3 regions of the Alkaliphilus metalliredigens QYMF genome follow, and region 3 is predicted to be linked to each of the others. Evidence: a T-box and tRNA genes for the amino acid it is inferred to sense, from the RefSeq annotation. Region 3 holds a T-box; the other regions hold tRNA genes.
What was found. The T-box of region 3 lies ahead of argS (arginine--tRNA ligase). A T-box ahead of a tRNA ligase gene usually reads a tRNA of that ligase, here a tRNA-Arg.
Positions count from the first base shown of each region.

Region 1: it encodes a tRNA-Arg, which carries the amino acid that the T-box ahead of argS (arginine--tRNA ligase) is inferred to sense. The anticodon was not compared.
Region 2: it encodes a tRNA-Arg, which carries the amino acid that the T-box ahead of argS (arginine--tRNA ligase) is inferred to sense. The anticodon was not compared.

Region 1 covers NC_009633.1:4,451,205-4,461,544, reverse strand. Annotated here, with positions in the region: gene ytaF (sporulation membrane protein YtaF) at 22-657, opposite strand; gene AMET_RS21605 (DUF1576 domain-containing protein) at 862-2,169, shown strand; gene AMET_RS21600 (hypothetical protein) at 2,171-2,530, shown strand; rRNA gene AMET_RS21595 (16S ribosomal RNA) at 3,006-4,533, shown strand; rRNA gene AMET_RS21590 (23S ribosomal RNA) at 4,923-7,858, shown strand; rRNA gene rrf (5S ribosomal RNA) at 8,021-8,137, shown strand; tRNA gene AMET_RS21580 (tRNA-Glu) at 8,142-8,216, shown strand; tRNA gene AMET_RS21575 (tRNA-Val) at 8,229-8,304, shown strand; tRNA gene AMET_RS21570 (tRNA-Thr) at 8,438-8,513, shown strand; tRNA gene AMET_RS21565 (tRNA-Gly) at 8,522-8,595, shown strand; tRNA gene AMET_RS21560 (tRNA-Arg) at 8,604-8,680, shown strand; tRNA gene AMET_RS21555 (tRNA-Gln) at 8,687-8,762, shown strand; tRNA gene AMET_RS21550 (tRNA-Lys) at 8,767-8,842, shown strand; tRNA gene AMET_RS21545 (tRNA-Ile) at 8,847-8,923, shown strand; tRNA gene AMET_RS21540 (tRNA-Phe) at 8,933-9,008, shown strand; rRNA gene AMET_RS21535 (16S ribosomal RNA) at 9,390-10,340, shown strand, end outside.
Region 2 covers NC_009633.1:4,431,505-4,441,844, forward strand. Annotated here, with positions in the region: rRNA gene AMET_RS21270 (23S ribosomal RNA) at 1-2,308, opposite strand, end outside; rRNA gene AMET_RS21275 (16S ribosomal RNA) at 2,666-4,193, opposite strand; tRNA gene AMET_RS21280 (tRNA-Gly) at 4,512-4,585, opposite strand; tRNA gene AMET_RS21285 (tRNA-Thr) at 4,594-4,669, opposite strand; tRNA gene AMET_RS21290 (tRNA-Asp) at 4,683-4,759, opposite strand; tRNA gene AMET_RS21295 (tRNA-Met) at 4,772-4,848, opposite strand; tRNA gene AMET_RS21300 (tRNA-Met) at 4,932-5,007, opposite strand; tRNA gene AMET_RS21305 (tRNA-Phe) at 5,085-5,160, opposite strand; tRNA gene AMET_RS21310 (tRNA-Ile) at 5,170-5,246, opposite strand; tRNA gene AMET_RS21315 (tRNA-Pro) at 5,252-5,328, opposite strand; tRNA gene AMET_RS21320 (tRNA-Trp) at 5,335-5,410, opposite strand; tRNA gene AMET_RS21325 (tRNA-Ile) at 5,433-5,509, opposite strand; tRNA gene AMET_RS21330 (tRNA-Pro) at 5,524-5,600, opposite strand; tRNA gene AMET_RS21335 (tRNA-Ser) at 5,610-5,701, opposite strand; tRNA gene AMET_RS21340 (tRNA-Ser) at 5,716-5,804, opposite strand; tRNA gene AMET_RS21345 (tRNA-Lys) at 5,813-5,888, opposite strand; tRNA gene AMET_RS21350 (tRNA-Gln) at 5,893-5,968, opposite strand; tRNA gene AMET_RS21355 (tRNA-Arg) at 5,975-6,051, opposite strand; tRNA gene AMET_RS21360 (tRNA-Gly) at 6,060-6,133, opposite strand; tRNA gene AMET_RS21365 (tRNA-Thr) at 6,142-6,217, opposite strand; tRNA gene AMET_RS21370 (tRNA-Asp) at 6,231-6,307, opposite strand; tRNA gene AMET_RS21375 (tRNA-Val) at 6,433-6,508, opposite strand; tRNA gene AMET_RS21380 (tRNA-Glu) at 6,521-6,595, opposite strand; tRNA gene AMET_RS21385 (tRNA-Met) at 6,602-6,677, opposite strand; rRNA gene rrf (5S ribosomal RNA) at 6,746-6,862, opposite strand; rRNA gene AMET_RS21395 (23S ribosomal RNA) at 6,990-9,925, opposite strand; rRNA gene AMET_RS21400 (16S ribosomal RNA) at 10,182-10,340, opposite strand, start outside.
Region 3 covers NC_009633.1:1,817,575-1,827,914, reverse strand. Annotated here, with positions in the region: gene AMET_RS08490 (MATE family efflux transporter) at 1-261, opposite strand, end outside; gene AMET_RS08485 (hypothetical protein) at 406-600, shown strand; gene AMET_RS08480 (hypothetical protein) at 628-1,764, opposite strand; gene AMET_RS08475 (ABC transporter substrate-binding protein) at 1,903-4,395, opposite strand; gene argS (arginine--tRNA ligase) at 4,585-6,285, opposite strand; T-box leader at 6,389-6,598, opposite strand; gene AMET_RS08465 (DUF523 domain-containing protein) at 6,690-7,121, opposite strand; gene AMET_RS08460 (endonuclease MutS2) at 7,189-9,558, opposite strand; gene AMET_RS24260 (polysaccharide deacetylase family protein) at 9,619-10,340, opposite strand, start outside.

The sequences.
Region 1 (10,340 bases), 2.3 Mb from region 3:
ATGGTTGAAAATAATTATAAATTAAAATAGTCGTACTAATCCAAGTAATATAAGAATACAACCGGGGACGAAGGCGGTTTTCTGTCTAAAACGATTACTTAGATATTTGTTACCTAAATAAATGCCTGAAAGTAAGAAAACAAGATTCAGAATACCTACTAAGACAACTGTAAAGAGGATAATAGAAATAGAATTTAATGAGACAGCTACACCTATGGCGAGGGAATCAATGGCTAGGGCTAAGCCTAGCAAAACAGCTTCTCGGGTATCAATTATACCAGAAGTATCTAGATCAGCTTGGGAGGGATCTCTGAAAATATTGATGGCGATCCCAAGAGATTGAATACTGATAATTGCAATAGAGATAGGGTTTTTAATGTCTTGTCTAGGGAACTTATATTCTAGCCACCCTTGGAGCAAGAGCCAAATACCTAGGCAAATCAGCATAGAAGCTCCGATGAGTTCTGTCATATAAGGAGGAATAACACGTATCATCATATTACCCAAGAAAAACCCTATGCTAAGTAGTAAAATTGAAATGATGTCTAATACAATAAGTGAATGTAGAGGCACTTTTATTTTTTTGATGCCATAGGCGACGCCTACGCTTAAGCTGTCTATACTAACGGCAATTGCAATCAAAATACCTTCAATCATGAGGCACCTCCTGTAAATATCATTCCTTAATATCTTATTCTAAGAGGATAGAAATGTGCTAGAGTAGTGGTATTAAATTATGCTACTTAAAAAATAATGAGTATTTTTTCAAATAATCATTGAGGCTTTGATAAAAAAATATTATAATATAAAATAGTATGGTTTGAGGAAAATTTGTCGATTTTATGTAAAGGAGAGGATTGTATGCAAGACTTGTTGACATATAGATGGTTAAGTAATCTGAAGGGACGCAAAAAGACCATGGATCAAGTAATGAATATTGGTGAAAAACCTAAATATATTGTTATGACCATTTACGCTGTCATGGTGTTGATTTCATCATTGTTCTTTAATACACCTGGAGAAATAATGGGGGGATTAGGGCGAATTGTCATTCACCCTAGCACATTAGTATCGGATTATATGGTAATTGGTAATATAGGGGCGACATTTTTTAATAGTGGTCTTTTAATGTTAATTGCCATCGCAATTGCAAAATTAAATAAAGCGATTATGAATGGCCCCATGGTTGCCGCTATTTTTACTGTTGGGGGATTTGCTCTTTTTGGTAAGAACTTCTATAATATTTGGCCTATACTTCTAGGGGTATTAATTTATGCAAAAGTTCAAAAAGAAAAATTTAGTAAGTTTATAATCATTGCTTTTTTTGGTACGGCCTTAGGACCTCTAATTAGTCAGATAAGTTTTGGTTATGGGGCAACAATTGTACAAGGAATGGTAATGGGAATTGCAGCTGGTATGTTAGTCGGATTCGTATTGCCGCCATTAGCCAATCATTTATTGAAGTTCCATCAAGGTTTCAACTTATACAATATTGGTTTCACTGCAGGAATGATCGGAACATTTTTTATGGCTGTGATGAGAGCTTATGGCATTAGCCATGAGACGACACTGATAGTAGCGGAAGGATATAATTTTGTTTTCGCTGTCTACCTTTCTATTTTATTTATTTCAATGCTAATGGTAGGATTTTTCTTTAATGGAAATAGCTTTGCGGGATATGGGAAGTTAATTAAGCACTCTGGGCGTGCGGTTTCAGACTTTGTTGCCCTAGAAGGTTTCGGAATGAGCTTTATTAATATGGGCATACTAGGATTAGTTTCAACTGCCTATGTAATCATTGTAGGGGGAGAACTGAATGGAGCCACCATCGGTGGGGTTTTCACTATTGTTGGATTTGGGGCTTTTGGTAAACATGTAAAAAATGTGACGCCAATTCTGATTGGTGTTATTCTTGCAAGTTTAACACAGGTATGGGCGCTAAACTCTACTGGTGCATTGCTTGCTGCTTTATTTGGAACAACACTAGCTCCGATTGCAGGTCAATTTGGATGGACAAGTGGTATCGTAGCGGGATTCTTACACATGGCCATGGTCATGAATGTAGGATACTTGCATGGCGGTATGAATCTATATAATAATGGATTTTCAGGAGGAATGGTAGCTGGTATCCTAGTACCAATTATTGAGTCTTTTAGAAAGGAAGAATAATGTGAAGCAAGAGCGAATGAGGTCAAGGAAAATATTAGATGAATTGATGAGCTTTTGTTTTAAGGTAGGGGTAAAGGATATTCATGTGGACTTCAAAGATGGAGAAGAAAATGTAATGATCCATGTGGAAGGGAAGTCACAAGAGATTCCTATAGAAGAATTGGAGAATCTAAAGAGTTTGTTACAAGTTCAACGACAGGATCAGATTGAAGGATATTATTGGGGGCTGGCAGGGGAAAATGATCATTATCAGGAACTTCCCTTAGTAGGAATGATGATAGATGAGGCTGATGTCCAATATGACAACCAACAATTAAACATTACAGTTTACCGAAACAAAGAAAACCTTCCCCCACAGTAAAGTTGGGAGGAGGTTTTTTGCTTTAAATTCATAATTGATAGTTATGATTCTTTAATCGTACCTATAGAAGTACTACTTATGTAGAAGTACTACTTATGGAAAATTGGATATAATTCCAATATTGACAGTCAAGGGGTGAGATGTTATGATGGTCTTCGTCATTAAAAACTGATGACGTTAAAAAGTTGATGTATTTAAAGAATTTCAAAGTATGTTTTGTTATTACTAAATAAGCTTTTAGATAGAAGCTATAAAAAAGTATTGACATGCCACGTAAAAAATGATATAGTGGTTAAGTCGCCAAAACGCGACACATTATGACAAAGCAGTGAAATCAGGTCTTTGAAAACTAAACAGTATAGATGTAAGCCAGCATATTACAAGTAGATTGCCAAAGTCTTAGATTTTGCGCAAGATACAAACTCGACAAAGTCGAGAAGCCATTTTAGTTTTACTAAGATGGACCCAGAAATTTATATATAAGAGTTTGATCCTGGCTCAGGATGAACGCTGGCGGCGTGCCTAACACATGCAAGTCGAGCGGGTTAATCTGACGGAAGCCTTCGGGTGGAAGAAAGTGAAACTAGCGGCGGACGGGTGAGTAACGCGTGGGCAACCTACCTTGTACAGGGGGACAACAACGGGAAACCGTTGCTAATACCCCATAAAACCCTAGAGGGGCATCCCTTAAGGGTCAAAGAATTTCGGTACAAGATGGGCCCGCGTCTGATTAGCTAGTTGGTGAGGTAATGGCTCACCAAGGCGACGATCAGTAGCCGACCTGAGAGGGTGATCGGCCACACTGGAACTGAGACACGGTCCAGACTCCTACGGGAGGCAGCAGTGGGGAATATTGCACAATGGGCGAAAGCCTGATGCAGCAACGCCGCGTGAGCGATGAAGGCCTTCGGGTCGTAAAGCTCTGTCCTAGGGGAAGAATATTGACGGTACCCTAGGAGGAAGCCCCGGCTAACTACGTGCCAGCAGCCGCGGTAATACGTAGGGGGCAAGCGTTATCCGGAATCACTGGGCGTAAAGGGTGCGTAGGCGGTCTTGCAAGTCAGAGGTGAAAGGCTACGGCTCAACCGTAGTAAGCCTTTGAAACTGCAAGACTTGAGTATGGGAGAGGAAAGTGGAATTCCTAGTGTAGCGGTGAAATGCGTAGATATTAGGAGGAACACCAGTGGCGAAGGCGACTTTCTGGACCATTACTGACGCTGAGGCACGAAAGCGTGGGGAGCAAACAGGATTAGATACCCTGGTAGTCCACGCCGTAAACGATGAGTGCTAGGTGTTGGGGGTCGAACCTCAGTGCCGCAGCTAACGCATTAAGCACTCCGCCTGGGGAGTACGCTCGCAAGAGTGAAACTCAAAGGAATTGACGGGGACCCGCACAAGCAGCGGAGCATGTGGTTTAATTCGAAGCAACGCGAAGAACCTTACCTGGACTTGACATCCCTCGGACCACTCCTTAACCGGAGTCTTCCCTTCGGGGACTGAGGTGACAGGTGGTGCATGGTTGTCGTCAGCTCGTGTCGTGAGATGTTGGGTTAAGTCCCGCAACGAGCGCAACCCTTGTCTTTAGTTGCCAGCAGTTCGGCTGGGCACTCTAGAGAGACTGCCGGGGATAACTCGGAGGAAGGTGGGGATGACGTCAAATCATCATGCCCCTTATGTTCAGGGCTACACACGTGCTACAATGGCCGATACAACGGGCAGCGAAGGAGTAATCCGGAGCAAATCCTATAAAGTCGGTCCCAGTTCGGATTGTGGGCTGAAACTCGCCCACATGAAGCTGGAGTTGCTAGTAATCGCGAATCAGAATGTCGCGGTGAATGCGTTCCCGGGTCTTGTACACACCGCCCGTCACACCACGGGAGTCGGAAGCACCCGAAGTCAGCTATCTAACCGTAAGGAGGAAGCTGCCGAAGGTGAAGTCGATGACTGGGGTGAAGTCGTAACAAGGTAGCCGTATCGGAAGGTGCGGCTGGATCACCTCCTTTCTAAGGAGCAAAGGCGCATCTATACTGTCTAGTTTTGAGAGACCTCTCTCACTAAGTATGACCACGATACCAGTTAAGAAACTGGAGGACGGTAATACTTTGAGCACTTGAAAGTCGAAAGACTTTAAGTGCGACGGAAGTCATTGCGATAGCAATAGACGACCTTTTGGTTTTGGGAGACCTAATCTCTCTAAAATACCACTATCTAGCTTTAGAGTTGGATAATGTGTAAAATCGTTCTTTGAAAACTACACAATGTTATGATGAAGCAATAAATGCGAAATCAATAAACTATCAATTTGAAGATTTTCTTGATTATTCAAGAAAACTCAACAGATTGTTAGCTGAGCGATTGACTCTAAATCTATGATTTGGGTCATGAGCGTAAAGGTCAAGTTATTAAGAGCAAAGGGCGGATGCCTTGGCACTAGGAGTCGATGAAGGACGTGGTAAGCTGCGATAAGCCTCGGGAAGCCGCAAGCAGGCATTGATCCGGGGATTTCCGAATGGGGAAACCCACTTGGGTTCATATCCAAGTATCTATTACTCAATTCATAGGTAATAGAAGACAGACCGGGGGAACTGAAACATCTAAGTACCCCGAGGAAGAGAAAGAAAATTCGATTCCCTCAGTAGCGGCGAGCGAAAGGGGAAGAGCCCAAACCGATGGGGTTTACTTCATCGGGGTTGTGGACACGGTCGTTAAGAAGAAGGTATTGTAGTAGAAGAGGGTTGGAAAGCCCCACCGGAGAAGGTAATAGTCCTGTATATCAAACAAGAAGATCTTTGACTGTGATCCAGAGTACCACGGGACACGTGAAACCCTGTGGGAAGCAGGGGGGACCACCCCCCAAGGCTAAATACTACCTAGTGACCGATAGCGCATAGTACCGTGAGGGAAAGGTGAAAAGAACCCCGGAAGGGGAGTGAAATAGAACCTGAAACCCTTTGCTTACAAGCTGTGGGAGCACTTTATATGTGTGACCGCGTACTTTTTGTAGAACGGGCCAACGAGTTATGGTATGGAGCAAGGTTAAGCACTTAAGGTGCGAAGCCGTAGGGAAACCGAGTCTTAATCGGGCGACTTAGTTTCATGCCATAGACCCGAAACCGAGCGACCTACCCATGGACAGGATGAAGCGGAAGTAAAATTTCGTGGAGGTCCGAACCGATTGACGTTGAAAAGTCACCGGATGATCTGTGGGTAGCGGTGAAATTCCAATCGAGCTCGGAGATAGCTGGTTCTCGCCGAAATAGCTTTAGGGCTAGCCTCAAGATTAGAGACACGGAGGTAGAGCACTGAATGGTCAAGGGGCCTTCACCGGTTACCGAAACCTATCAAACTCCGAATGCCGTCGTCTTATACTTGGGAGTCAGACTGCGAGTGATAAGATCCGTAGTCAAGAGGGAAAGAGCCCAGACCATCAGCTAAGGTCCCAAAGTATACGTTAAGTGGAAAAGGATGTGGAGTTGCACAGACAACCAGGATGTTGGCTTAGAAGCAGCCACTCATTTAAAGAGTGCGTAATAGCTCACTGGTCGAGTGATTCTGCGCCGAAAATGTCCGGGGCTCAAACGTATCACCGAAGCTATGGATCCGAAAGGATGGTAGGCGAGCGTTCTGTAAGGGTAGAAGCTGTACCGTAAGGAGCAGTGGACTTTACAGAAGAGAGAATGTTGGCATGAGTAACGAGAGGCAAGTGAGAATCTTGCCCGTCGAAAACCCAAGGTTTCCTGAGGAAGGTTCGTCCGCTCAGGGTTAGTCGGGACCTAAGCCGAGGCCGAAAGGCGTAGGCGATGGACAACAGGTTGAGATTCCTGTACCACTTTTAGTCGTTTGAGAAATGGGGGGACACAGTAGGATAAACCATGCGCACCGTTGGTTGTGTGCGTCTAAGCAAGTAGGGAGTTAGGATAGGCAAATCCGTTCTAACATATTCTGAGATGTGATGGGGAGCGAAATATAAGTAGCGAACTGGTTGATTCCACACTGTCGAGAAAAGCCTCTATCGAGACTATAAAGTGCCCGTACCGCAAACCGACACAGGTGGGTGAGGAGAGAATCCTAAGACGATCGGGAGAACTATTGTTAAGGAACTCGGCAAAATGACCCCGTAACTTCGGGAGAAGGGGTGCCGGATTTGGTGAAGGATTTACTCCATAAGCCTTATCCGGCCGCAGAGAATAGGCCCAAGCGACTGTTTACCAAAAACATAGGTCTCTGCTAAGTCGAAAGACGAAGTATAGGGGCTGACGCCTGCCCGGTGCTGGAAGGTTAAGGGGACGTGTTAGCGCAAGCGAAGCACTGAACTTAAGCCCCAGTAAACGGCGGCCGTAACTATAACGGTCCTAAGGTAGCGAAATTCCTTGTCGGGTAAGTTCCGACCCGCACGAAAGGCGTAACGATTTGGGCACTGTCTCAACAATAGACCCGGTGAAATTGTAATACCAGTGAAGATGCTGGTTACCCGCGACAGGACGGAAAGACCCCGTGGAGCTTTACTGTAGCCTGACATTGGATTTTGGTACTATATGTACAGGATAGGTGGGAGACTTTGAAACTAGGACGCCAGTCTTGGTGGAGTCGACCTTGGGATACCACTCTTGTAGTACTGAAATTCTAACCATAGACCGTGAAACCGGTCTTGGGACACTGTCAGGTGGGCAGTTTGACTGGGGCGGTCGCCTCCCAAAAAGTAACGGAGGCGCCCAAAGGTTCCCTCAGCACGGTCGGAAATCGTGCGTAGAGTGCAAAGGCAAAAGGGAGCTTGATTGCGAGACATACAGGTCGAGCAAGGACGAAAGTCGGGCTTAGTGATCCGGTGGTTCCGAGTGGAAGGGCCATCGCTCAACGGATAAAAGCTACCCCGGGGATAACAGGCTTATCTCCCCCAAGAGTCCACATCGACGGGGAGGTTTGGCACCTCGATGTCGGCTCATCACATCCTGGGGCTGTAGTAGGTCCCAAGGGTTGGGCTGTTCGCCCATTAAAGTGGTACGCGAGCTGGGTTCAGAACGTCGTGAGACAGTTCGGTCCCTATCCGTCGCGGGCGCAGGAAATTTGAGAGGAGCTGTCCTTAGTACGAGAGGACCGGGATGGACATACCTCTGGTGTACCAGTTGTTCTGCCAAGAGCATCGCTGGGTAGCTACGTATGGAAGGGATAAGTGCTGAAGGCATCTAAGCACGAAGCCCCCCTCAAGATAAGATTTCCCATCTCGAAAGAGAGTAAGACCCCAGGAAGACTACCTGGTTGATAGGTTGGAGGTGTAAGTGCAGTAATGTACTCAGCTGACCAATACTAATAGGTCGAGGACTTGACCAAAAGAAATATCCATAACATTGTGTAGTTTTGAGAGAATACTCTCAAAAGACGTCATCAATCTGTCCATTCCTTTAGGGTCATTCCGAAGGAAAGGAATAACCAGATTGCTGACTAAGTGACCAACACAAAAGTTGAAAAACTAACTTTTGGTTGTCTACTTAATATCGTGACTATAGCGAAGGGGTCACACCTGTTCCCATCCCGAACACAGAAGTTAAGCCCTTCAGCGCTGATGGTACTTGGCGGGCAGCTGCCTGGGAGAGTAGGTCGTCGCGATATTAAAGGCCCCTTGGTCAAGCGGTCAAGACACCGCCCTTTCACGGCGGTAACAGGGGTTCGATTCCCCTAGGGGTCACCATTTTAATTCCCAGGGCGCATAGCTCAGCTGGGAGAGCACCTGCCTTACAAGCAGGGGGTCACAGGTTCGAGCCCTGTTGCGCCCACCATATTATAATGAGAATCTTTGATTTTGAGTTAGTCAGTTGGCATTTTGAGATTTATTCCAATGGTTCTATTGAATATAAATAAATCATTGAACATAAAAAATTGAAAGAAAAGGTAATATCATTAATATATTATGCTGGTGTAGCTCAATTGGCAGAGCAGCTGATTTGTAATCAGCAGGTCGCGGGTTCGAATCCCATCACCAGCTCCATAGTATATGCGGGTGTAGTTTAGTGGTAGAACTTCAGCCTTCCAAGCTGATCGCGAGGGTTCGATTCCCTCTACCCGCTCCAAATAAAATGTGCTCATAGCTCAGCTGGATAGAGCAACGGCCTTCTAAGCCGTAGGTCCGGGGTTCGAATCCCTGTGGGCACGCCACTTTCTTGGGATATAGCCAAGTCGGTAAGGCAACGGACTTTGACTCCGTCATCCGCAGGTTCGAGTCCTGCTATCCCAGCCATTTTGACCCATTAGCTCAGTCGGTAGAGCACCTGACTTTTAATCAGGGTGTCCCGCGTTCGAGTCGCGGATGGGTCACCATTTAGGGCTCATAGCTCAGCTGGTTAGAGCGCACGCCTGATAAGCGTGAGGTCGGTGGTTCGAGTCCACTTGAGCCCACCAACTAAATAAGCCCAGATAGCTCAGTCGGTAGAGCAGGGGACTGAAAATCCCCGTGTCGGTGGTTCGATTCCGCCTCTGGGCACCACGAAAAAAGCAAGGGTTTAAATCCTTGCTTTTGTATTAGCTATAGATAAGATTGTTGGGTAACAATACAATCCGTATCTATATTGACAGTGGTACTAGAATGTGATATATTGTTTGAAGCTAACATTATTAATACGAAATAAAAACAAAATATGTGCAAAAGGTATTGACATTCATCATCGGAAGTGATATAGTGATTAAGTCGCCAAAACGCGACAGGTTATACCAAGCAAGTTAGAAATCAGGTCTTTGAAAACTAAACAGTATAGATGTAAGCCAGCATATTACAAGTAGATTGCCAAAGTCTTAGATTTTGCGCAAGATACAAACTCGACAAAGTCGAGAAGCCATTTTAGTTTTACTAAGATGGACCCAGAAATTTATATATAAGAGTTTGATCCTGGCTCAGGATGAACGCTGGCGGCGTGCCTAACACATGCAAGTCGAGCGGGTTAATCTGACGGAAGCCTTCGGGTGGAAGAAAGTGAAACTAGCGGCGGACGGGTGAGTAACGCGTGGGCAACCTACCTTGTACAGGGGGACAACAACGGGAAACCGTTGCTAATACCCCATAAAACCCTAGAGGGGCATCCCTTAAGGGTCAAAGAATTTCGGTACAAGATGGGCCCGCGTCTGATTAGCTAGTTGGTGAGGTAATGGCTCACCAAGGCGACGATCAGTAGCCGACCTGAGAGGGTGATCGGCCACACTGGAACTGAGACACGGTCCAGACTCCTACGGGAGGCAGCAGTGGGGAATATTGCACAATGGGCGAAAGCCTGATGCAGCAACGCCGCGTGAGCGATGAAGGCCTTCGGGTCGTAAAGCTCTGTCCTAGGGGAAGAATATTGACGGTACCCTAGGAGGAAGCCCCGGCTAACTACGTGCCAGCAGCCGCGGTAATACGTAGGGGGCAAGCGTTATCCGGAATCACTGGGCGTAAAGGGTGCGTAGGCGGTCTTGCAAGTCAGAGGTGAAAGGCTACGGCTCAACCGTAGTAAGCCTTTGAAACTGCAAGACTTGAGTATGGGAGAGGAAAGTGGAATTCCTAGTGTAGCGGTGAAATGCGTAGATATTAGGAGGAACACCAGTGGCGAAGGCGACTTTCTGGACCATTACTGACGCTGAGGCACGAAAGCGTGGGGAGCAAACAGGATTAGATACCCTGGTAGTCCACGCCGTAAACGATGAGTGCTAGGTGTTGGGGGTCGAACCTCAGTGCCGCAGCTAACGCATTAAGCACTCCGCCTGGGGAGTACGCTCGCAAGAGTGAAACTCAAAGGAATTGACGGGGACCCGCACAAGCAGCGGAGCATGTGGTTTAATTCGAAGC
Region 2 (10,340 bases), 2.3 Mb from region 3:
CTTTTTGGGAGGCGACCGCCCCAGTCAAACTGCCCACCTGACAGTGTCCCAAGACCGGTTTCACGGTCTATGGTTAGAATTTCAGTACTACAAGAGTGGTATCCCAAGGTCGACTCCACCAAGACTGGCGTCCTAGTTTCAAAGTCTCCCACCTATCCTGTACATATAGTACCAAAATCCAATGTCAGGCTACAGTAAAGCTCCACGGGGTCTTTCCGTCCTGTCGCGGGTAACCAGCATCTTCACTGGTATTACAATTTCACCGGGTCTATTGTTGAGACAGTGCCCAAATCGTTACGCCTTTCGTGCGGGTCGGAACTTACCCGACAAGGAATTTCGCTACCTTAGGACCGTTATAGTTACGGCCGCCGTTTACTGGGGCTTAAGTTCAGTGCTTCGCTTGCGCTAACACGTCCCCTTAACCTTCCAGCACCGGGCAGGCGTCAGCCCCTATACTTCGTCTTTCGACTTAGCAGAGACCTATGTTTTTGGTAAACAGTCGCTTGGGCCTATTCTCTGCGGCCGGATAAGGCTTATGGAGTAAATCCTTCACCAAATCCGGCACCCCTTCTCCCGAAGTTACGGGGTCATTTTGCCGAGTTCCTTAACAATAGTTCTCCCGATCGTCTTAGGATTCTCTCCTCACCCACCTGTGTCGGTTTGCGGTACGGGCACTTTATAGTCTCGATAGAGGCTTTTCTCGACAGTGTGGAATCAACCAGTTCGCTACTTATATTTCGCTCCCCATCACATCTCAGAATATGTTAGAACGGATTTGCCTATCCTAACTCCCTACTTGCTTAGACGCACACAACCAACGGTGCGCATGGTTTATCCTACTGTGTCCCCCCATTTCTCAAACGACTAAAAGTGGTACAGGAATCTCAACCTGTTGTCCATCGCCTACGCCTTTCGGCCTCGGCTTAGGTCCCGACTAACCCTGAGCGGACGAACCTTCCTCAGGAAACCTTGGGTTTTCGACGGGCAAGATTCTCACTTGCCTCTCGTTACTCATGCCAACATTCTCTCTTCTGTAAAGTCCACTGCTCCTTACGGTACAGCTTCTACCCTTACAGAACGCTCGCCTACCATCCTTTCGGATCCATAGCTTCGGTGATACGTTTGAGCCCCGGACATTTTCGGCGCAGAATCACTCGACCAGTGAGCTATTACGCACTCTTTAAATGAGTGGCTGCTTCTAAGCCAACATCCTGGTTGTCTGTGCAACTCCACATCCTTTTCCACTTAACGTATACTTTGGGACCTTAGCTGATGGTCTGGGCTCTTTCCCTCTTGACTACGGATCTTATCACTCGCAGTCTGACTCCCAAGTATAAGACGACGGCATTCGGAGTTTGATAGGTTTCGGTAACCGGTGAAGGCCCCTTGACCATTCAGTGCTCTACCTCCGTGTCTCTAATCTTGAGGCTAGCCCTAAAGCTATTTCGGCGAGAACCAGCTATCTCCGAGCTCGATTGGAATTTCACCGCTACCCACAGATCATCCGGTGACTTTTCAACGTCAATCGGTTCGGACCTCCACGAAATTTTACTTCCGCTTCATCCTGTCCATGGGTAGGTCGCTCGGTTTCGGGTCTATGGCATGAAACTAAGTCGCCCGATTAAGACTCGGTTTCCCTACGGCTTCGCACCTTAAGTGCTTAACCTTGCTCCATACCATAACTCGTTGGCCCGTTCTACAAAAAGTACGCGGTCACACATATAAAGTGCTCCCACAGCTTGTAAGCAAAGGGTTTCAGGTTCTATTTCACTCCCCTTCCGGGGTTCTTTTCACCTTTCCCTCACGGTACTATGCGCTATCGGTCACTAGGTAGTATTTAGCCTTGGGGGGTGGTCCCCCCTGCTTCCCACAGGGTTTCACGTGTCCCGTGGTACTCTGGATCACAGTCAAAGATCTTCTTGTTTGATATACAGGACTATTACCTTCTCCGGTGGGGCTTTCCAACCCTCTTCTACTACAATACCTTCTTCTTAACGACCGTGTCCACAACCCCGATGAAGTAAACCCCATCGGTTTGGGCTCTTCCCCTTTCGCTCGCCGCTACTGAGGGAATCGAATTTTCTTTCTCTTCCTCGGGGTACTTAGATGTTTCAGTTCCCCCGGTCTGTCTTCTATTACCTATGAATTGAGTAATAGATACTTGGATATGAACCCAAGTGGGTTTCCCCATTCGGAAATCCCCGGATCAATGCCTGCTTGCGGCTTCCCGAGGCTTATCGCAGCTTACCACGTCCTTCATCGACTCCTAGTGCCAAGGCATCCGCCCTTTGCTCTTAATAACTTGACCTTTACGCTCATGACCCAAATCATAGATTTAGAGTCAATCGCTCAGCTAACAACTTGTTGAGCTTTCTTGAATAATCAAGATAATCTTCAAATTGATAGTTTATTGATTTCGCATTTATTTAAGCAGATGACCAAAATCTTCGATTTTGAGTCAGTCGCTTAGCTAGCAATTTGATGATTTGTTTCCCTGAACAAATCAAGGAAATCGTCAAATTGATAGCTTCATGTTTCACATAACATTGTGTAGTTTTCAAAGAACATAAGCAGACAACCGAAATGTTGATTTCGTTTGTCTAACTTCATTAGAGAGATTAGGTCTCTCAAAACCAAACAGTATAGATGCGCCTTTGCTCCTTAGAAAGGAGGTGATCCAGCCGCACCTTCCGATACGGCTACCTTGTTACGACTTCACCCCAGTCATCGACTTCACCTTCGGCAGCTTCCTCCTTACGGTTAGATAGCTGACTTCGGGTGCTTCCGACTCCCGTGGTGTGACGGGCGGTGTGTACAAGACCCGGGAACGCATTCACCGCGACATTCTGATTCGCGATTACTAGCAACTCCAGCTTCATGTGGGCGAGTTTCAGCCCACAATCCGAACTGGGACCGACTTTATAGGATTTGCTCCGGATTACTCCTTCGCTGCCCGTTGTATCGGCCATTGTAGCACGTGTGTAGCCCTGAACATAAGGGGCATGATGATTTGACGTCATCCCCACCTTCCTCCGAGTTATCCCCGGCAGTCTCTCTAGAGTGCCCAGCCGAACTGCTGGCAACTAAAGACAAGGGTTGCGCTCGTTGCGGGACTTAACCCAACATCTCACGACACGAGCTGACGACAACCATGCACCACCTGTCACCTCAGTCCCCGAAGGGAAGACTCCGGTTAAGGAGTGGTCCGAGGGATGTCAAGTCCAGGTAAGGTTCTTCGCGTTGCTTCGAATTAAACCACATGCTCCGCTGCTTGTGCGGGTCCCCGTCAATTCCTTTGAGTTTCACTCTTGCGAGCGTACTCCCCAGGCGGAGTGCTTAATGCGTTAGCTGCGGCACTGAGGTTCGACCCCCAACACCTAGCACTCATCGTTTACGGCGTGGACTACCAGGGTATCTAATCCTGTTTGCTCCCCACGCTTTCGTGCCTCAGCGTCAGTAATGGTCCAGAAAGTCGCCTTCGCCACTGGTGTTCCTCCTAATATCTACGCATTTCACCGCTACACTAGGAATTCCACTTTCCTCTCCCATACTCAAGTCTTGCAGTTTCAAAGGCTTACTACGGTTGAGCCGTAGCCTTTCACCTCTGACTTGCAAGACCGCCTACGCACCCTTTACGCCCAGTGATTCCGGATAACGCTTGCCCCCTACGTATTACCGCGGCTGCTGGCACGTAGTTAGCCGGGGCTTCCTCCTAGGGTACCGTCAATATTCTTCCCCTAGGACAGAGCTTTACGACCCGAAGGCCTTCATCGCTCACGCGGCGTTGCTGCATCAGGCTTTCGCCCATTGTGCAATATTCCCCACTGCTGCCTCCCGTAGGAGTCTGGACCGTGTCTCAGTTCCAGTGTGGCCGATCACCCTCTCAGGTCGGCTACTGATCGTCGCCTTGGTGAGCCATTACCTCACCAACTAGCTAATCAGACGCGGGCCCATCTTGTACCGAAATTCTTTGACCCTTAAGGGATGCCCCTCTAGGGTTTTATGGGGTATTAGCAACGGTTTCCCGTTGTTGTCCCCCTGTACAAGGTAGGTTGCCCACGCGTTACTCACCCGTCCGCCGCTAGTTTCACTTTCTTCCACCCGAAGGCTTCCGTCAGATTAACCCGCTCGACTTGCATGTGTTAGGCACGCCGCCAGCGTTCATCCTGAGCCAGGATCAAACTCTTATATATAAATTTCTGGGTATTTCTTGTTCCATTCTAGTTAACTAAAATGGTATCTCGGCTTACGCCGAGTAAGTGACTTACACAAAATCTTAGATTTTGGTAATCTACTTATATGCTGGCTTACATCTATACTGTTTAGTTTTCAAAGACCTGATTTCTAACTTGCTTGGTATAACCCGTCGCGTTTTGGCGACTTAATCAATATATCATTTTTGTTGTGGTATGTCAATACTTTTTTATTGTTTTGTTTCTATTTACATAAGAAACTTGTAATAAAATTAGACATAAAAAAACCGTTTATTTTAAACGGATATGGAATTCAAATGGAGCGGGTAGAGGGAATCGAACCCTCGCGATCAGCTTGGAAGGCTGAAGTTCTACCACTAAACTACACCCGCATATACTATGGAGCTGGTGATGGGATTCGAACCCGCGACCTGCTGATTACAAATCAGCTGCTCTGCCAATTGAGCTACACCAGCTTATTATTTTAAATGGCGACCTGGAAGGGACTCGAACCCTCGACCTCCAGCGTGACAGGCTGGCATTCTAACCAACTGAACTACCAGGCCGCGTTTTGTAAATGGTAGCGGCAACAGGAGTCGAACCTGTGACCTTTCGGGTATGAACCGAACGCTCTAGCCAGCTGAGCTATGCCGCCAGATATTTGAGCACTTGAAATTTTAAGTAGTGCTTAAAATTAAGTGCAACATGAAGTGTTGCGATAGCAACAACGTAATTTTTTGGTTGCGGAGGCAGGATTTGAACCTACAACCTTCGGGTTATGAGCCCGACGAGCTACCAGTTGCTCCACCCCGCGTTTTGCTATATTTTTCCAAATCTTTAGTTTGATGTGGTACTCAGCTTCGCTGAATTTCATTAAACCTAAAGACTTGATGGTGCCCAGAGGCGGAATCGAACCACCGACACGGGGATTTTCAGTCCCCTGCTCTACCGACTGAGCTATCTGGGCTTATTTAATTGGTGGGCTCAAGTGGACTCGAACCACCGACCTCACGCTTATCAGGCGTGCGCTCTAACCAGCTGAGCTATGAGCCCTCTTGTGGTCCGGGTGAAGAGATTCGAACTCCCGACCCCATGGTCCCAAACCATGTGCGCTACCAAACTGCGCTACACCCGGTTGAATTGGCAGGGGTGACAGGATTTGAACCCACGACACGTGGTTTTGGAGACCACTGTTCTACCAACTGAACTACACCCCTGTACTTCTATTTATTATATATATGGTGGGCCTTCAGGGATTCGAACCCCGGACCTGCCGGTTATGAGCCGGACGCTCTAACCAACTGAGCTAAAGGCCCCAATTTTTTTCATTTGGTCCGGGTGAAGAGATTCGAACTCCCGACCCCATGGTCCCAAACCATGTGCGCTACCAAACTGCGCTACACCCGGTTAAAAAAATGGCGGAGAAGGCGGGATTCGAACCCGCGCGCCGCATACACGACCTAACGGTTTAGCAAACCGTCCTCTTGAGCCTACTTGAGTACTTCTCCATATTTTGTTTTAATGGCGGAGAGGGTGGGATTCGAACCCACGGTCCCTTTCAGAATCACTAGTTTTCAAGACTAGCTCCTTAAACCGCTCGGACACCTCTCCTTAATTGATGGTGACCCATCCGCGACTCGAACGCGGGACACCCTGATTAAAAGTCAGGTGCTCTACCGACTGAGCTAATGGGTCAAAATGGCTGGGATAGCAGGACTCGAACCTGCGGATGACGGAGTCAAAGTCCGTTGCCTTACCGACTTGGCTATATCCCAAGAAAGTGGCGTGCCCACAGGGATTCGAACCCCGGACCTACGGCTTAGAAGGCCGTTGCTCTATCCAGCTGAGCTATGAGCACATTTTATTTGGAGCGGGTAGAGGGAATCGAACCCTCGCGATCAGCTTGGAAGGCTGAAGTTCTACCACTAAACTACACCCGCATATACTATGGAGCTGGTGATGGGATTCGAACCCGCGACCTGCTGATTACAAATCAGCTGCTCTGCCAATTGAGCTACACCAGCTTATTATTTTAAATGGCGACCTGGAAGGGACTCGAACCCTCGACCTCCAGCGTGACAGGCTGGCATTCTAACCAACTGAACTACCAGGCCGCGTTATTTTCGCAGTCTCGCATCACAAATTTGTTCACTCCCTTTTGGTCGTGCAAATTTGGTGCGAATGTTGCGTTTAACCTACTACCGATTTACTACAAACGTAAATCGAGTCAGGTTATAAATGGTGGGCGCAACAGGGCTCGAACCTGTGACCCCCTGCTTGTAAGGCAGGTGCTCTCCCAGCTGAGCTATGCGCCCTGGGAATTAAAATGGTGACCCCTAGGGGAATCGAACCCCTGTTACCGCCGTGAAAGGGCGGTGTCTTGACCGCTTGACCAAGGGGCCATGTAATGGTTGCGGGGGCAGGATTCGAACCTACGACCTTCGGGTTATGAGCCCGACGAGCTACCAGTTGCTCCACCCCGCGTTAGTCTACAATTTTACCCAATTTAAAATTAGGTAAAATTGTAGTTCTCAACTTTGTTGATTTTTTTCATATCGCGACGACCTACTCTCCCAGGCAGCTGCCCGCCAAGTACCATCAGCGCTGAAGGGCTTAACTTCTGTGTTCGGGATGGGAACAGGTGTGACCCCTTCGCTATAGTCACGAAATTACGCTACTGCTATCGCAGCGCTTCATATCGCACTCAATTTTAAAGTATCACTTTAAAATTTCAAGTGCTCAAATTAAATGAGAGATATGCACTCTCAAAACTACACAATGTTATGGATATTTCTTTTGGTCAAGTCCTCGACCTATTAGTATTGGTCAGCTGAGTACATTACTGCACTTACACCTCCAACCTATCAACCAGGTAGTCTTCCTGGGGTCTTACTCTCTTTCGAGATGGGAAATCTTATCTTGAGGGGGGCTTCGTGCTTAGATGCCTTCAGCACTTATCCCTTCCATACGTAGCTACCCAGCGATGCTCTTGGCAGAACAACTGGTACACCAGAGGTATGTCCATCCCGGTCCTCTCGTACTAAGGACAGCTCCTCTCAAATTTCCTGCGCCCGCGACGGATAGGGACCGAACTGTCTCACGACGTTCTGAACCCAGCTCGCGTACCACTTTAATGGGCGAACAGCCCAACCCTTGGGACCTACTACAGCCCCAGGATGTGATGAGCCGACATCGAGGTGCCAAACCTCCCCGTCGATGTGGACTCTTGGGGGAGATAAGCCTGTTATCCCCGGGGTAGCTTTTATCCGTTGAGCGATGGCCCTTCCACTCGGAACCACCGGATCACTAAGCCCGACTTTCGTCCTTGCTCGACCTGTATGTCTCGCAATCAAGCTCCCTTTTGCCTTTGCACTCTACGCACGATTTCCGACCGTGCTGAGGGAACCTTTGGGCGCCTCCGTTACTTTTTGGGAGGCGACCGCCCCAGTCAAACTGCCCACCTGACAGTGTCCCAAGACCGGTTTCACGGTCTATGGTTAGAATTTCAGTACTACAAGAGTGGTATCCCAAGGTCGACTCCACCAAGACTGGCGTCCTAGTTTCAAAGTCTCCCACCTATCCTGTACATATAGTACCAAAATCCAATGTCAGGCTACAGTAAAGCTCCACGGGGTCTTTCCGTCCTGTCGCGGGTAACCAGCATCTTCACTGGTATTACAATTTCACCGGGTCTATTGTTGAGACAGTGCCCAAATCGTTACGCCTTTCGTGCGGGTCGGAACTTACCCGACAAGGAATTTCGCTACCTTAGGACCGTTATAGTTACGGCCGCCGTTTACTGGGGCTTAAGTTCAGTGCTTCGCTTGCGCTAACACGTCCCCTTAACCTTCCAGCACCGGGCAGGCGTCAGCCCCTATACTTCGTCTTTCGACTTAGCAGAGACCTATGTTTTTGGTAAACAGTCGCTTGGGCCTATTCTCTGCGGCCGGATAAGGCTTATGGAGTAAATCCTTCACCAAATCCGGCACCCCTTCTCCCGAAGTTACGGGGTCATTTTGCCGAGTTCCTTAACAATAGTTCTCCCGATCGTCTTAGGATTCTCTCCTCACCCACCTGTGTCGGTTTGCGGTACGGGCACTTTATAGTCTCGATAGAGGCTTTTCTCGACAGTGTGGAATCAACCAGTTCGCTACTTATATTTCGCTCCCCATCACATCTCAGAATATGTTAGAACGGATTTGCCTATCCTAACTCCCTACTTGCTTAGACGCACACAACCAACGGTGCGCATGGTTTATCCTACTGTGTCCCCCCATTTCTCAAACGACTAAAAGTGGTACAGGAATCTCAACCTGTTGTCCATCGCCTACGCCTTTCGGCCTCGGCTTAGGTCCCGACTAACCCTGAGCGGACGAACCTTCCTCAGGAAACCTTGGGTTTTCGACGGGCAAGATTCTCACTTGCCTCTCGTTACTCATGCCAACATTCTCTCTTCTGTAAAGTCCACTGCTCCTTACGGTACAGCTTCTACCCTTACAGAACGCTCGCCTACCATCCTTTCGGATCCATAGCTTCGGTGATACGTTTGAGCCCCGGACATTTTCGGCGCAGAATCACTCGACCAGTGAGCTATTACGCACTCTTTAAATGAGTGGCTGCTTCTAAGCCAACATCCTGGTTGTCTGTGCAACTCCACATCCTTTTCCACTTAACGTATACTTTGGGACCTTAGCTGATGGTCTGGGCTCTTTCCCTCTTGACTACGGATCTTATCACTCGCAGTCTGACTCCCAAGTATAAGACGACGGCATTCGGAGTTTGATAGGTTTCGGTAACCGGTGAAGGCCCCTTGACCATTCAGTGCTCTACCTCCGTGTCTCTAATCTTGAGGCTAGCCCTAAAGCTATTTCGGCGAGAACCAGCTATCTCCGAGCTCGATTGGAATTTCACCGCTACCCACAGATCATCCGGTGACTTTTCAACGTCAATCGGTTCGGACCTCCACGAAATTTTACTTCCGCTTCATCCTGTCCATGGGTAGGTCGCTCGGTTTCGGGTCTATGGCATGAAACTAAGTCGCCCGATTAAGACTCGGTTTCCCTACGGCTTCGCACCTTAAGTGCTTAACCTTGCTCCATACCATAACTCGTTGGCCCGTTCTACAAAAAGTACGCGGTCACACATATAAAGTGCTCCCACAGCTTGTAAGCAAAGGGTTTCAGGTTCTATTTCACTCCCCTTCCGGGGTTCTTTTCACCTTTCCCTCACGGTACTATGCGCTATCGGTCACTAGGTAGTATTTAGCCTTGGGGGGTGGTCCCCCCTGCTTCCCACAGGGTTTCACGTGTCCCGTGGTACTCTGGATCACAGTCAAAGATCTTCTTGTTTGATATACAGGACTATTACCTTCTCCGGTGGGGCTTTCCAACCCTCTTCTACTACAATACCTTCTTCTTAACGACCGTGTCCACAACCCCGATGAAGTAAACCCCATCGGTTTGGGCTCTTCCCCTTTCGCTCGCCGCTACTGAGGGAATCGAATTTTCTTTCTCTTCCTCGGGGTACTTAGATGTTTCAGTTCCCCCGGTCTGTCTTCTATTACCTATGAATTGAGTAATAGATACTTGGATATGAACCCAAGTGGGTTTCCCCATTCGGAAATCCCCGGATCAATGCCTGCTTGCGGCTTCCCGAGGCTTATCGCAGCTTACCACGTCCTTCATCGACTCCTAGTGCCAAGGCATCCGCCCTTTGCTCTTAATAACTTGACCTTTACGCTCATGACCCAAATCATAGATTTAGAGTCAATCGCTCAGCTAACAATCGCACCTTATATTTCCTTGAACAAATCAAAGAAAAGGTTTAATTGATAGTTTATTGATTTCGCATTTATTGCTTCATCATAACATTGTGTAGTTTTCAAAGAACATAAGCAGACAACCGAAATGTTGATTTCGTTTGTCTAACTTTATTAGAGAGATTAGGTCTCTCAAAACCAAACAGTATAGATGCGCCTTTGCTCCTTAGAAAGGAGGTGATCCAGCCGCACCTTCCGATACGGCTACCTTGTTACGACTTCACCCCAGTCATCGACTTCACCTTCGGCAGCTTCCTCCTTACGGTTAGATAGCTGACTTCGGGTGCTTCCGACTCCCGTGGTGTGACGGGCGGTGTGTACAAGACCCG
Region 3 (10,340 bases):
ACTTTCATGATTTTCTTGGCCCGATAGCCTGGCTACGATGGCTATGGTTCCAGTGGCAATCAGGAATGGGATGACATGAATCACCCCGATAAATGAAGTGCTTGTTCCAGCCGCAGCTGCCTCTACATCTCCTAGGTTGGCCACAAACCACATATCCACGATTGACATAAGTGTATGCAGAAGTTGCGCCATCATCACTGGCCAAGCCAGATCCCAAATTTTTCTTATTTGCTTTCTTTCTACCCTTAGTGCTTCGCTCAATGTCACGGCCCCCCAATTGTCGACTAAAAAAAATGTAGAAATATAAAGGTTTTTTAAATTTATTGTAGAATTAGAATGTATATTAGTGCTATTACCATACATCTTATTATAACTTATTATGATGTCAAAGAAAGGGGTTTATATATGGAGGAGTTTTCTAAAATATCAGTCCAAGAATTAGCTAAAAGAGATATGCTCATGATCATCAAAGCATTAGAGTATACTGGTGAAAACACAAAAATTCCTTCCTTTGTGGAGTTAAAGAATGATATCGTCAAAGAATTAAGTCGTTTAGCCAATGCCACCGAGGAAGAATTCATTGAGTATCTTCAAAAGTAAGCTTTAAAGACAGTATCCCTACTGTCTTTATTTTTTTTTCAAGAAATGATAAACCCCAGATTTAGTCTCCATGATCAAAAACACATAGGCATCACTCTCTTTTCGCTCTAAGACCTTCACTGCATTCAACAAAGGATGCTTTGCTTTTTCACCCTTTTGCAACTGAAATAGGTCTACTTCTTCTTTTACGCCTCTATAATAGTCCTTACTGACTTGGTATCTTCTGAGCTTATTCAAATAGTCCCCCATGTTTTCTAACACATGTTCATCCTTTAGCTCTGGCCTGTTTTTTTGTCCATCCATTGCTCCCCATAGACTATAGGTTATGGCAAGTGATTCCTTTAGCTCTTTTTTAGGAATTCCCTCAAGAGAAATCGCCTCGTCATCCATCAGACTCCACAGACTTTGCACACTTCTAATAAAAACATCTCGACTTCCCCACTCATGATGTTCTTCACATTTTCTATACTTTACCCTATCTAATGCCATTATATATTGAACCTTTTCTTTTTCAAATTGTATCCCATATTTTTCTGGCAGTTCTCCTTGTATGGACCCTTCAAGTGTGGTCAATTTAAGATATATTAAATATTCCTTAAGCTGTTGGATCAATTCTAATCTATCGGTTACTGGCTTTTCAATCATCAAAAATAAAGCCCTGGCCAACAACAATCCAGTTAATGTGACCTGGGGATGTCTGTTTATATAAATAATGTTCTTGTACACTTCTTCCTCAATTCCTTGGAAATTGTTATTGGTCAATACAATGGGTATAATTCTACTAAACCCATCTCCTCTTGTATTTTTCCAATAATATTCACTGTTGTAGTAGCTTTTTTTTGCCCTCAGCTTTTTGTCGAAATTTTCTGGTGATCCATGGCGATAATATTGCCACAGCTCTAACTCGTGGATTAATCTCGAGTAATCTACCTTAACAGCATATTTTTCCTTTACATCCACTAAGCTTTTAAGCACAATCATGTTCAATTCAGTAATATAACTCCATTGCCCTGGGCATGCATTGACCCTTACCTTTGAGTCAAATTCAAAGACAAAGGGCTCCAGGACATTTGTTTCCCCTACTGTATTTTCATTTAAAAATCCCAGTGCATCTCCGTAGACCATTGATACAAAGCTATTCTTTATTTTTTCACTGGTGTTCATCCTTCTTCGCCTCCTTAAAACAAATGCAAACAAACCCAGTGTGATTGGGTTTGCTTTTTTTATTTGAGCACTTGATATTCTAATGGGATTAAAAATATCAAGCGTCCTGTGGGTTAACGTGTTAGGGTTAGATCAACTTTATTGATCTAACCAGATATGATTAAACCGATAAAATCCAATGGGGTGGATTTTAGCACCCTTTACATAGGGTTGATAGATATAATTATTTGTCATATGGTATAAGAAAATCCATGGAGCATCTTCCACGATCATCCTTTGTATTTCACAATATTTTTCTTGGCGTTTACTTGGATTTTTAATAGCCATTGCTTCCTCTAATCCCGCATCAACCTGGGGATTATGATATCTTGTAAAGTCTGTTGGATTGTTGATATTAAACATTGGTTGTAAGAAGTTATCGGGATCCCCTGTATCTCCGATCCATCGGTAGACAAATATGTCACAGGTTTCATATCCCCGTGGTGTCAAATACTCTTGATTATTTTGAGGCATGAGCTTGACATCAATTCCAATCTCCTGTAATTGTCTTTGAATGGATTTGGCAATGAGCTCATATGTATTGTCTCCAGCACTTTGAATATAATGTAAATTCAACTGACCCTTCTGCTGTCCTTTAAATTCAGTTTCAGCAAATAAGCTTTTTCCTTTATTGATATCATAGGGATATCCCTTTAAAGTTCTGTCGTCTATGATTGTGGGGGGAATGGGTCCCTGTGCTTCTGTTGCCAAGCCTCCTGTTACCTCATCAATCAAGTGACCCTTATGTACAGAATAATTAATTGCCTGTCTGACTTTCTTGCTCTGGACCAATGGATTGTTGCTTTTTAAATTGAATCCAACATAATAGGTACCGTATCCTTCATCAATACAAACCCGATCCTTGTGCTCTGGTAATTTTCTAATATATTGATATGCCCCATGATTGACTCCCATCAAATCAATTTCCTTTTCTTCGAAGGCTTGAGAATTATTAGCCTCCTCATAAATCACCTTCACTTCATCAACAAAGGCCTTTCCTTCATAATAACCCTCAAATGCCTTTAATGTACAGCTGTGTTCTTCTCTTTTTTGAATATAATAGGGTCCTGCTCCCACAACTTGTTCTCCATCAACATCCACGATGCTAGAAGCTGTTTGTCCAAGGTTCAAGATAAAAGAGTGGTAGGGCTTTTCTAGTGTAATTGATAAACGATAGTCATCCATTATTTTAATTCCTATGGCTTCGTTACGTTCCCCTCCCATGAGTTCCTTAGCCCCAACAATCATCTCAAACAGCCATGCGTTAGGGGAATAGGTTTTGGGATTGAGTATTCTTTCTATGGAGCTCTTAAAGTGTCTGGCCTTTAACTCTTTCCCATTATGAAAGCGCACCCCTTGTTTTAATAAAAAGCTCCAAGTCACCCCATCGTTTTCTAAATGCCAAGACTTTGCGGCTGAGGGCACGATATCCGTATCTTCGCCAAACTTGACCAGCCCAATATGCATATTGGCCAGTACATTGATGGAGGCTAGATCAATGGCCATAGCCGGATCAAAATCCTTTGGTTTTCCTATGTTTAAGAAGTTTAGCTTTGTGGCTTCAGCCTCTATCCCCTTGGTGAAATTAGCAATGGTCTCAATCCCTCTTTGGGAAATCTCATTCAACTGTTGCGTTAAACTTTTTAGATATCTTACTGATGACTTCTGATATTGTGTATCCATTGTGGCGGTTTCAGTTAAGTTCAAAACCCGATGAGCCGCCTTTTCCATATCATCTATTGTTTGGATTAAAAATTCAATGTTATCTGCCTGCTTATGTGATGCCTCATTAATTTCCGATGTCACTGTATGGGAAACATCCACAGCAGAAACAATTTCTTCAATGGTTTTTTCTGTTTCCTTAGCAATGTCGACCCCTTGGACAACAACATGTGAACTGGCCTTCATGGCATTGATAGATTCCATGGTTTTTCCTTGTATTTCCAGTATAATCGTACTGATTTCTTCTGATGAGCTGGCACTTTTTTCTGCTAGCTTTTTTACTTCCCCTGCCACAACAGCAAAACCTCTTCCATGCTCTCCAGCTCTAGCTGCTTCGATGGCTGCATTCAATGCTAATAGGTTGGTTTGTTTTGCTATTTCCTTTATTGTACCCACAATATTTTCAATTTTCTTGGATCGACTCTCCAGCTCTATGACGACGTTTTGCACATTGTCCACGGAGTCTTTTATGGTATGCATACATTCTATGGTGCTATCTACAGCTTTTTTCCCCTTCTGGGCAGTGGCTAATGCATTGGTGGATATTTCTCCCGCTTGGCTGGTACTCACTGCCACCTGTTGAGAAAAAGCTGCTGATTCATTTACAATTTCAATTGATTTCTCTAAGTAAAAAGACTGCTTTTCTGCTTCCTCAGCAATTTCTTTAATAATGTCAAGCATCTGGACCATTGTGTTTTCTACTTGTTCTACACCAGTACTCACGCGATCATTTGCCTGCTGTTGTCGTTCACTTTGACCCTTTATCTTTTTCATTGTCTCTTTTTTCTGAAGCTCTTCACGTTTTTCTTGCTTGTTTTCCCTTGGTTCCATTGTCTCTTGTGTTTGATTTTTGTTTTTAAAGAATATCATATACACCCTCCACTTAACATAGATTCTTAAAAATACCCTTGCGCTTCAGTTTCCTGAAGTTTCCCAAGTATCATAATTCTTCTTATCTGTATGAAAACCTTTAAATATTGACAAATGTTAACAAATAAAAAGGAAAACACAGCCTATTTCCTGTATTTTCCCTATATTTACTGTGATATTCTTCAAAGCCTACATCTTTTCTGGTGCTTTGATTCCGATCAGTGATAAACCAACACTTAAAACCTGTTTTACAGCTTGAACTACGGCTAATCTTGCCATTTTCAATTCTTCATCCTCTACTAGTATCGGATGATCGTGATAAAAGCGATTAAATGCTTGGGCGATATTCACAATATGTCGTGTGATGATTGATGGTTCATTTTTACGTTGTGCATCTACAATAACTTGTGGGAATTGTTCAATGGTTTTAATGACATTCATAGTCACATCATCTGTTAAATGTGCTGCGTTAATGTGATCTGTAATGGCAACCTCTGCTTTTCTTAATACGCTAGATGCACGGGCATGGGTATATTGTACATAGGGTCCCGTCTCTCCCTCAAAGCTAAAGGCAGTATCCCAGGAGAAGGAAATATCCTTGATTCGATTATTACTTAAATCATTAAAGACAATGGCTCCAATTCCAACATCCTTGGCCACTTGCTCTTTGTTTTCTACATTAGGATTCTTTTCTTCAATGATTTCGCTGATTCTTTCAACGGCACCATTAAGCACTTCTTCTAATAGTACAACGGATCCTTTTCTTGATTGAATTCTTCTTCCTTCATGGGTCACACGGCCAAAGGAAATGTGTTCGATGTCCTTGGCCCAGTCATATCCCATTAACTCAATGACTTTAAACCATTGGGCAAAATGAAGGTTTTGAGAATAATCCGTTACATAAAGACACTTTTCAAAGTTAAAGGTGTTTTTACGATAAATAGCCGCCGCAATATCACGTGTTGCATAGAGTGTGCTGCCATCCTTTTTCTGCACTAAGCATGGTGGCATGTTGTATTCTTCTAGGTCTACTATGTTTGCCCCTTGGCTTTCTTTTAGGAGGTTTTGTTTGTTTAATTCATCGATTACAACATCCATCTTATCATTATAGAAGCTTTCCCCACTATAATGATCAAAGTGAACATCAAGCAAGGCATAGATTTTCTTCAGCTCTTTGATGGTTTCAGAGCTAAACCATTTCCAAAGACTCAGTGCTTCTTCATCACCTTTTTCCATTTTTGTAAACCAGCCCCTGGCTTCATCTTCTAGGTCTGGATTCTTTTCTGCTTCATCGTGAAACTTCACATACAGAGCTAATAGGGTATTGATTGGTTCTTTTTCAATTTCAGCTTTGTCTCCCCAATTTTTATAGGCAACAATTACCTTTCCAAACTGAGTTCCCCAGTCTCCTAAATGATTGATCCCAATACAGTTGTATCCTAAGAAGTCATAAATACGATAAAGAGAATTTCCAATAACCGTGGAACGCAAGTGCCCCACATGAAAAGGCTTTGCTACATTTGGAGCAGAATAATCGATACAAATGTTTTTGCCTTCTCCTAAATTACGAGATCCATATTGATCTCCTTTGCTCAGCACCTCTTGGATAACAGCCTTTGCATATGTATTTCGGTTCACAAAAAAGTTCAAATACCCCCCGGTATTGTCCACTTTTTCAAAGTCATCGGTTAATTGAATCTTAGCCACTAACTCCTCTGCAATGACCTGTGGCGCTTTTCTAAACGTCTTTGCTAGCCTAAAACAGGGAAAAGCGAAGTCACCCATCTCTGAATTTGGTGGTACCTCTATCATTTCCAAAAGTTCACGTTGTCCTATACCCTCTATTTGCGTTCCCAGTAATTCACTTACTTTTTGTTTAAAATCACTCATATGAACCCTCCTTGTTATACTCTTATTTTTTTAATCTTTAATATCTACTTACCCCAACTTACTGATTGAATAAATCCATTCAAAAAACTCTCATCCCTATACTAATAGAGACGAGAGTCTATTCCCGTGTTACCACTCTGATTGACATAAATGCCCACTCTGACTCCCATTAACGGAGGAAACCGTCATACCCTACTCACATTTCAGGTAGAATCTCAGAGGTGCGCTTCAAAGTAAATTTGCGTCAGACTCCCACCATCTCTGACTCGCTGTACCAATGCTTTACTTCTACTTTCCTCATCTTCGATACCATGATACTATTGTTAAAAAATAATATACCATATATTTTGACATTAATCAATTATTTTATACATTTTTTGTAGAATCTGTCACATAAACATAGGTTAGGTCAGCACCTTAATCCCATGTTGCTTTAAAAGAGCCGTTGTGACCCCATCTCCCTTTATTAACTTACCTGTAAAGGAACCATCGTATACTTCACCAGCGCCACAGGAAGGACTATTGGATTTTAGCACCGCATGGGTTACACCCATAAACTTTGCCATCTTTAAGGATTCCTGTGCCCCTCTCACAAAAGCTTCTGTTACATCCTTACCGTCAATTGTCATAACCTTTGCATTGCCCTTTAGTACATCCTTGCCGTCTCCTCCGACAATTTCAGCAGGTGATCGAGGAGTGGAAAGTCCCCCCAGCTGTTCTGGACAAATGGGCAGGAGATCCTTCGGATCTAGTTCCTCTAACATTGATTTAACCAAACTATGTTTACCATCATAACGACAGTTAACACCAATTAGACAAGCACTCACCAAAATCATGCTCTTCACCTCATTTTATGAAGATTTTATTATTAGACATGTCCATTTGCTGAAACCAGTTCACTTCCTACTTTAGTTCAACAATGGTGACTCCCATGCCACCTTCACCATAGACGCCTTCTCGATGGGTTCTTACATGCTTATTCTTCTTTAACATCTGTTTAATTCCAGCCTTTAATACACCTGTTCCAACTCCATGAATAATGGTTACCTGGGTTAAGCCTACAATGTAGCTATCATCTAAATATTTATCAATTTCCAACATGGCTTCCTCTAGGTTTTTACCCCTCACATCGACTTCAGACTTGGTATCTCCTGTTTTAGATTTCATGATTTTCCCAGTTCCACTCTGTTGGATATCCTTTTCTGGACTGACTCTTTCAAGATTAGAAATATGCATATTCACCTTCATAATTCCAGCTTGTACCTGCACTTCACCTTTTGGGTCTACTTCATTTAATACATGTCCCACCTGGTTTAAGGATAAAATTCTGACAGCATCACCTGGTTTTAAATTCTTAGGTGGTTTTTTATTCTTTTTATTTAAGATCTGTTGGTGATGATCACTTAAGTCGTTCATTTTACCCGTAAGTTGATTTTTAGCATCTTCCATTTTCTTGTTCATTTCTTTTGCTTCTAGTTCAAACTTCATTTCTCTTAAGCCTTTTATAATATGTTCTGAATCCATTTTTGCTTCTTTTACAAGGCGGTAGGCTTCTTTTTTTGCATCCCTAAGAATTTGATCCCGTTGGGCTTCTAGTCTTTGCTTTCTATCTTCATATCCTTCTGCAAACTTCTCTGCTTCTAACCGTATTCTTTTTGCCTCTTGTCTTTCTATTTCACTTTCTCTTCTGTTTTTCTCAATGTTTTGAAGTAGGTCCTCAAAGTGAATCGTATCTTGTGATAAGAAGCGCTTTGCCCGCTGAACCAACCCATCTGGAAGCCCTAGCTTTTTAGATATTTCAAAGGCATTGGATTTGCCCGGTACACCAATTAACAAGCGATAGGTTGGACTCAAAGTAGCGACATCAAATTCCACCGAAGCATTTTCCACCCCTTCATTTGTCAAGGCATATTGCTTGAGTTCACTATAATGGGTTGTGGCCACTGTTGTCACATTCATTTCCCTTAAGTGATTTAAAATTGCCATTCCCAAGGCGGCACCCTCTGTTGGGTCTGTCCCTGCTCCTAGTTCATCAAAGAGGACCAATGAATTGGATGTCACTTCTTCTACAATGTTAACAATATTGGTCATATGGGATGAAAAGGTACTTAAACTCTGTTCGATGCTTTGCTCATCTCCAATATCAGCAAAAATTTGATCAAAGATGGCCAAACGAGTTCCATAATCCGCAGGAACATGTAATCCACTTTGGGCCATCATGCTCAATAACCCTAGTGTTTTGAGGGTGACGGTTTTCCCCCCTGTGTTAGGTCCCGTGATGACAAGGGTTTGAAATGTTTCTCCAATCCACAGATTAGTGGGCACCACTTCATCAGCATTTAATAGTGGATGTCTGCCATTTTTGATATGTACATTGCCTTCCACATTGAGTAGCGGTTCAACGCCCTTCATCTCCAATGACAATTTCCCCTTGGCAAAAACAAAATCAATGGCAGTCAATATGATTTGATTGTTTCTCATTTCTGTAGCATACTGTGCAATCATTTCAGCAATTTCCATTAAAATTCGTTCTATTTCTATGTGTTCTTTTATTTTAAGCTCTCTTAATTCATTGTTCAATTGGACCACTGCCATTGGTTCTACAAACAAGGTGGCGCCACTGGAGGATTGATCATGGATTAGACCTGGCACATTTCCTCGATGCTCTTGTTTCACTGGTACAACATATCGGTCCTGTCTCATGGTAATAATGGCGTCTTGTAGGTATTTTTGTGTGGTAGATGAATTGATAATACCATTGAGCTTATTTCGAACAGCATCATTTTTAGAGCTGATTTGTCTACGAATATTTTTTAATGTAGAACTTGCATGGTCTGAAATCTCTGTATCACTCACAATACATATCTCAATCCGATCTTCAATCGCTCTAAAGCTTTGCAGGCCCTGAATCAACCCTGAAACAATGGGATGTTTTGTTTGATCATCACCCTCTTTAAAGAACGACTTCAAGTTTCTGGCAGTCCGCAAAGTATCTTTAACTAACAGAAGTTCCTTAGGGTCTAAGTAGGACCCAATTTCTGTTTTTCTTAAGTATTGTTTAATGTCGTGGATGCCACCTAGGGGAATATTTCCTCTTTGAATCAAGATGCTTTGGGCCTCACTTGTTTCACTTTGCAACTGAGTAATCTCTCCAAAGCTTTGTATTGGTCTCAATTCTCGGGCTTTCTCCTTTGCCATAGCAGAGAGACACCGCTCCTCAAGTCTATCAATCATTTTTCCGTACTCTAAAACGCGTATGCTTTTCTCATTCATTTTTTTCACCTCGTATATTTCTAAGCTATTTCAGTCGCTTTCATTTTCATCTTTACTATTTTATCGTATAATTGGTTTATTCGCTAGCTTCAATTGAACCATTTTGTCTAGTTCTTCCTCTGTGATATCTCTGAAGCTCCTAAATGTATAGCCATCCTTCTTTAAAGTTTCAATTAATTTTGGCAGCATTTCAAGCATTTTTTCATTACGTGTCACATCGTGAAATAATACCACAACGAAGTCCTTTCCAGCTGCACCCTCCAGTACGTTTTTCAGCATCTGATCAGGATTATCATAGTCAGGTCCTGCATCTCCCGATGAAGCATTCCAATCTACATAGTAATATCCTTTTTCTTTAATGTCTTCTGTTAGTTTAGGCATAAATTGCTTGCCACCATAGTCAAAGGAACTATGGTTAGAGGAACCTCCTGGGAATCTAAAAATTGGTGGTGGCTCATACCCTAATGTTTCTTTTACCTTTTGTTCCGCCTTGTAAAAATCGTCATAGAATGTCTCAAAAGTACTATAAATTGAATAATCATGTGAATAGGAGTGTGGCAGTATACCATGTCCTTCTTCATAGGCTCTTATGGTATATTGTGGATACTTCTCTAATAATCGGCCAATGATAAAAAATGTAGCAGGAACATTCTCTTCTTTCAGTATGTCTAGCACCCTAGGGGTCAAAGGAGTCGGCCCATCATCAAATGTTAGAAAAACCTTTTTATGGCCATTATTAGGATAGACCGTCTTGACTTCATCGCTTTTTTGAGAGGTTTCCA